Regions from separate parts of the Gaetbulibacter sp. PBL-D1 genome, predicted to be linked through region 1. Evidence: riboswitches for the same ligand, from Rfam matches in the RefSeq annotation. Region 1 holds a riboswitch; the other holds the start of a gene.
What was found. Region 1 has a riboswitch for S-adenosylmethionine ahead of ACQ0RB_RS14720 (homocysteine S-methyltransferase family protein). Riboswitches for the same ligand answer to the same signal wherever they lie in the genome.

Region 1 (3,430 bases):
TAAAAAAGTCTAAAGCATTTAAACGATGCTCTTCCATTCCGGTTGCCACAGGAAAAATATTAGGATCAAAAATGATGTCTTCTGGTGGAAATTGAACTTGATTTACCAATATATCGTAAGAGCGTTTACATATTTCTATCCTACGCTCGTAGGTATCGGCTTGACCATCTTCATCAAACGCCATAACGATTACTGCTGCACCATAACGTTTGATAAGTTTTGCGTGATGAATAAAAGTCGCTTCACCTTCCTTTAAACTGATAGAATTTACAACCGATTTACCTTGTACGACTTGCAAACCTGCTTCGATAATATCCCATTTCGAGCTATCAATCATTATGGGCAAGCGTGCAATATCTGGCTCTGATGCGATAAGATTTAAGAAGGTTACCATTGCGTGTTTTCCGTCAAGCATACCTTCATCCATATTGACATCTATGATTTGCGCGCCACCTTCCACTTGGTCTCTTGCAACATCTAATGCTTCGGCATAGTTTTCTTCTTTTATTAATCGTAAAAATTTACGCGAACCTGTTACGTTAGTGCGTTCGCCAACGTTTATAAAATTACTTTCAGGTGTTATTATTAATGGTTCTAAGCCAGAAAGTTTAAGATATCGGTTTTTATTCTCTTTCATACATTAAAAGTTCTCAACTGCGCTCGAACCGACAGCTCTAGGTTTGTAATTAGCAGCAACTTCAGCAATCGCTTTTATGTGTTCTGGTGTTGTACCGCAACAACCACCAATGATGTTTATTAAATCATCTTTTAGGTAGTTTTCAATTAGCTGTTGCATTTGTTTGGCTGTTTGGTCGTACTCGCCAAATGCATTTGGTAATCCTGCGTTTGGGTGTGCTGATGTATAAAAATCGGTTTCGTGAGATAAACGTTTTAAATACGGTTGTAATTGGTCTGCACCAAGTGCGCAATTAAAACCTACACTTAACAACGGAATATGCGATATTGAAATTAAAAATGCTTCTACAGTTTGCCCAGATAAGGTTCTACCAGAAGCATCGGTAATGGTTCCAGATACCATAACCGGAATGTCAATATTACGTTCTTCCTTAACTTCTTGAATGGCGAATAATGCTGCTTTGGCATTTAGCGTATCGAAAATAGTTTCGACTAACAAAATATCGCTTCCGCCATCAATTAAAGCTTCAACTTGTTGTTTGTAAGCAATGCGTAATTCATCAAAGGTTACTGCGCGATATTCTGGTCTGTTTACATCTGGACTTAAACTTGCCGTTCGGTTTGTTGGACCGATACTTCCTGCCACAAAACGTGGTTTTTCAGGATTGGCTTTTGTAAATTCATCAGCAACTTGTTTGGCGATTTTAGCCGATTCAAAATTTAATTCGTACACCAAATCTTCCATATGGTAATCTGCCATACCAATAGTTGTACCAGAGAAGGTATTGGTTTCAACTATATCTGCGCCAGCTTCGAAATACTTTCTATGTACTTCGGCAATAGCTTCTGGTTGTGTTAGCGATAATAAATCGTTATTTCCTTTTAATGGATGATTAAAATCTTTGAATCTTGAACCACGAAAATCGTCTTCAGTAAAATTATAGCGCTGCAACATGGTTCCCATTGCGCCATCTAAAACTAAAATTCGTTGTTGTAATATTTTGAAAATGTCTGACATTTTATAATTTTTAAAATGTCATCATGAAAAGAGAGAAGAATAATTCTCGGGTTATCTGTCCCAAAAAATGGGTAGAATTTAGCACCTTCTTAAATTTCTTATTAAAGAAAATTAAGGGTTGCTAAGGCTTCAACGGGTCTATTCCCTCTGCCTTTCGTGATAACAATCAATATTAATTATGAACTATGGGACAAAGTAACGTAATAAAAAATTGAATCGCAATATTTATTCAAACAAATCTGAAGACAAATATCTATCACCTATATCGCAAATGATTGCCACAATAACACCTTTATCTATAGTTTGCGCTATTTTTAAAGCCGATGCTACAGAACCACCACTACTCATACCTGCAAAAACACCTTCTTGAGTTGCTAGTAAATTAGCTGTTTTTTTTGCGTCTTCTTCACTTATTTCTACAACTTGATCTACTTTTTGAGGATTAAATATTTTAGGTCTGTAAGCTTCTGGCCATTTTCTAATTCCCGGAATTTTTGCACCATCTTTAGGTTGCGCACCAACTATAGTTATGTCTGGATTTTGCTCTTTTAAGTAAGTAGATACACCCATAATTGTACCTGTTGTACCCATTGCAGAGACAAAATGAGTAACTTGCTGATTGGTATCTCGCCAAATTTCTGGACCTGTAGTTTTGTAATGCGCTTTCCAGTTATCATCATTTGCAAACTGGTTCAGCATAAAATAGCCTTTTTCATTATGAAGTCTTTCGGCTTCATCGCGAGCGCCTTCAATACCAACTTCGGAAGACGTTAAAATTAATTCGGCACCATAAGCACGCATGGTTTTTATTCGCTCTTCGGTAGAATTTTCAGGCATTACTAAAATCATATTTACGCCTAATAATTTCGCAATAAAAGCTAATGCAATACCTGTATTACCACTAGTTGCTTCAACCAAAGTATCGCCAGGTTTAATATCACCTCGTTTTAAAGCTTCGCTTATCATATTAAATGCAGCACGATCTTTTACGCTTCCGCCAGGATTTTTTCCTTCAAGCTTTAAGAATAGTCTTACACCATCTTTTTTTAGAATATTTTGAACTTCAATTAACGGTGTATTGCCTATTAAATGGGTTATGGTCTGGCTATTTATCATGATCTCTTGTGCTTATATTAATTTCTGACTTATAGGTCACTAATGAGTTTGGCGGAACAGATTGCGTAATCCATACATTGGCACCAATTACGCTATTTTTTCCTATTACAATATCGCCTCCTAAAATAGTTGCGTTGGCGTAAATTGTTACATTATCTTCTATGGTTGGATGACGTTTGGTTTGCGACAAACTTTTTTTAACCGACAATCCACCTAAAGTAACACCTTGAAATATCTTGACATTGTTTTTGATAATACTAGTTTCTCCAATTACAATTCCTGTTCCATGATCTATAAAAAATGAATCACCAATGGTTGCTCCAGGATGAATATCGATACCTGTTTTTCCATGAACACACTCGCTCATCATTCTAGAAATAATAGGTAAATCCATTTTAAATAATTCGTGACTCATCCTATAAATTGCTATGGCATGAAAGCCTGGATATGCTAGATAAATTTCTTGCAAACTCTTACAAGCTGGATCATTTTTTTCGGCAGCTTTGGCATCTAACTCAATTTTCTTTTTTATCGTTGGAAGCATACTTTCAAAAGTACTCCAAATGACTTCAGAGTCTTTATCTGTAATGTCTTCAACAACTGTTTTAAATATAGGCTTTAGCTGTTTCAGTTGTTCTTTTTGTCTTACTTCATCATCAA
Region 2 (3,430 bases), on a different contig from region 1:
CGTCGCACCAAAACACACGTTCTCAAATAAGAGAACAGCTGGATTTTGCGTCTATTTTGTATCATAAAGGTTTGTACAAGCAGGCATTGAAAATTCTAGATAAAGCTAAAGATGTTGCGATACAGCATGAAGAGAAAAATCTAGCTTATGAAATTGTAGAGCTGGAAAAGGTTATTGAATCACAGTATATTACACGTAGTATAAGTGGTCGTGCAGATGAACTTACAATACAAGCCAAAGAGTTGAGTCAAGCCAATGTGATTGCTAGTAAACTCTCAAATTTATCTTTGCAGTTATACGGACTTTTCCTAAAATTTGGTTACGCCAAAAACCAAGATGATGCTAAAGAAATACAAGATTATTTTAACGCCAGATTACCTAAATATGACATTTCACAGTTAGGTTTTAGAGAAAAACTATGGTTGTATAAAGCCTATTTGTGGTATAGTTTTTTAATGCAAGATTTTTTAAACTGCTATAAATTTGCTTTAAAATGGGTGTCTCTTTTTGAACAAAATCCAGAAATGATTCACCTAAATCCTGTGTTTTTTATAAAAGGAAATAACTATTTGTTGGAGTCGCTTTTTTACATAAAAAACAAACATAAATTTAAAGAATACCTTGATAAATTTGAAGACATTATCAATACGCCATCATTTAATAAAGATGAAAATGTAGAAGCCTTATCATTCTTGTATTACAATGTAAATAGTGTGAATTACTATTTTGTAGATGGTAGTTTTCACGAAGGCTTGCAGTTAATTCCTAAAATTGAAAAAGCACTACCAAATTATCAAGATAGAATAGATGAACACCATACCATGATTTTCTATTACAAGTTTGCGAGTATGCATTTTGGGGCAGGAAATAATCGAGAATGTATTCATTATTTAAATAAGATAATTTCTAATAAATCGCTTTCTATGCGTGAGGATTTACAGTGTTTTTCTCGTGTTTTAAACGTTGTGGCGCATTATGAAGAAGGTTTAGATTATCATTTGGAGCGTTTATTAAGAGATACTTATAAATATCTACTGAAAATCAATGACTTAAACGAGGTTCAAAAAGAAATGATTAGGTTTATTCGAGGACTTCAAGACATTTTTCCGCATGATATTAAAAAAGCATTTGTTAAGTTTCATAAACAGCTTAAGCAATACGAAAACCATCCTTATGAGCGTCGTGCATTTTTGTATCTTGATATTATTTCTTGGTTAGAAAGTAAGATTGAAAACAAACCTGTCGCACAGATTATTAAAGAGAAATATTTAGAACAATACGCCTGATTTTTAAAGAGATTTTATAAAAAAAATCAAAATTATTTGGATATTAAAATTTTCTAACTGAATATTTGCACTCACAAAGTTCAAATTACTTATTGAAATGTTATCAAGAAAGGTGGAGGGAATAGACCCTATGAAACCTTGGCAACCCTTAAATTCCTATGGAAATAGGAATCTTTATTTAAGAAGGTGCTAAATTCTACTTTTTGTTATTTCGAGTACAATCGAAAATTTCAATTAGATAGATAACACAAAACTAATTACAGTCCTGTAATTACGTAATTTCTTTTTAACATATTCTATTTAAGTCCTCACAAAAGAGGTGTTTTGACTTTTTGATTTTTTAAAATTTATAAATCAAACATGAGCAAACTTAAATATGTTTTATTAGACAATGTCTTGCTAGAAAGCAATGTGAGCATTACAATTAAATTGTCCTATCAAACCTTTGGGAAACCTTTAGGAGAAGCACCAATTGTAATGGTAAATCACGCACTTACCGGAAATAGTAATGTTGCTGGTAAAGATGGTTGGTGGACAGATTTAATAGGCGATAACAAAGTTATCGATACTCAAAAATATACCATTTTAGCATTCAATATTCCAGGAAATGGTTACGACGGATTTGCAGTTGAAAACTATAAAGATTTTGTAGCAAGAGATATCGCAAACATATTTCTTTTAGGCTTAAAAGCATTACAAATTGATAAACTTTTTGCGCTAATTGGTGGTTCGCTTGGTGGTGGAATTGCTTGGGAAATGGCGTTTTTGTCACCAAATCTAGCCGAATATCTAATTCCTGTGGCAACCGACTGGAAATCTACCGATTGGTTAATTGCCAACTGCCAAATTCAAGAGCAATTCTTGGTAAACTCAAACAATCCAGTCCACGATGCACGCATGCATGCCATGTTGTGTTATCGAACGCCACAATCGTTTAAAGAGCGTTTTCAACGTAGTAAAAATAATGATTTAGAAATCTTTAATGTGGAAAGTTGGTTGTTGCATCACGGAAAAAAACTGCAAGAGCGTTTTCAACTATCGGCTTACAAACTCATGAATCAATTACTAAAAACCATTGATGTTACGCGTGGTAGAGGCGATAATGTAAATGTGTTGGATATCATAAAATCTAACATTGCCATTGTTGGTGTAGATTCCGATTTGTTTTTTACCGCTGAAGAAAACCGCGAAACACAACGCCAATTGGCATTAACGCATCCTAATGTGACCTATAGTGAAATTCATTCCAGTCACGGACACGATGCATTTTTAATAGAATTTGAACAATTAGAACAGATTATAGAAGGCATTTTTAGACCTGAAACCAAAAATAAAAGAATGAAAGTATTAAAATTTGGAGGGAAATCGCTTGCTAATGGCGAAGGATTAAACCGCGTGTTGTCAATTATAGAGCATAAAGTAAAAGAAGGCGAGCGTATTGCGGTTGTGGTTTCGGCTAGAGGAAAAGCAACTGATACTTTGGAAGCTATTTTGGAGAAAGCTGCTAAAAAACAAGACTATCAAACTGCTTTTGAAACGTTTAAAACCTATCAAACAGAGCCTTTGCCAAGTATCGATTTTACTGAAGAGTTTTCAGAATTGAACAACATTTTTGAAGGTGTTAAGCTGCTTGGTGATTATAGCGATAAAATTAAAGCGCAAGTATTGTCATATGGCGAATTATTATCTGTGAAATTGATTTCAGAATTATTAAAATCAAAAGGTGTTAACGCCAACCCAACAGATGCCAGAGTTTTGATAAAAACAGATGCTAATTATATAAATGCACAACCTCAAGATAAGCAATCTAAAGACAATGTTTTGGCGCATTTTAAAAGCTATAATGGTACAACTGTAAACGTTGTAACAGGATTTATCGGCTCTAATAAAAATGGAGAAACGACCTTGTTGGGCAGAAATGGAAGCAATTATTCAGCGTCATTATTGGCAAACTATTTAGATGCCGAAGAACTGCAAAATTACACGCATGTAAATGGTATTTACACAGCAAATCCAGATTTGGTAGAAGATGCACAAAAAATTAGAGAATTATCCTTTAACGAAGCTAACGAATTAGCGAACTTCGGTACAAGCGTTTTACACGCTAAAACCATTATTCCGCTAGTTGAAAAGAATATCAATCT

Region 2: linked by a shared signal. The riboswitch ahead of ACQ0RB_RS15130 (aspartate kinase) and the one ahead of ACQ0RB_RS14720 (homocysteine S-methyltransferase family protein) in region 1 are both predicted to bind S-adenosylmethionine.

What each region holds. Positions count from the first base shown of each region.
Region 1 covers NZ_JBNWKB010000022.1:19,396-22,825, forward strand. Annotated here, with positions in the region: gene ACQ0RB_RS14715 (vitamin B12 dependent-methionine synthase activation domain-containing protein) at 1-637, opposite strand, end outside; gene ACQ0RB_RS14720 (homocysteine S-methyltransferase family protein) at 641-1,654, opposite strand; SAM riboswitch class I at 1,703-1,820, opposite strand; gene cysM (cysteine synthase CysM) at 1,880-2,770, opposite strand; gene epsC (serine O-acetyltransferase EpsC) at 2,760-3,430, opposite strand, start outside.
Region 2 covers NZ_JBNWKB010000026.1:419-3,848, reverse strand. Annotated here, with positions in the region: gene ACQ0RB_RS15135 (hypothetical protein) at 1-1,286, shown strand, start outside; SAM riboswitch class I at 1,384-1,535, shown strand; partial or broken gene ACQ0RB_RS15130 (aspartate kinase) at 1,647-3,430, shown strand, end outside.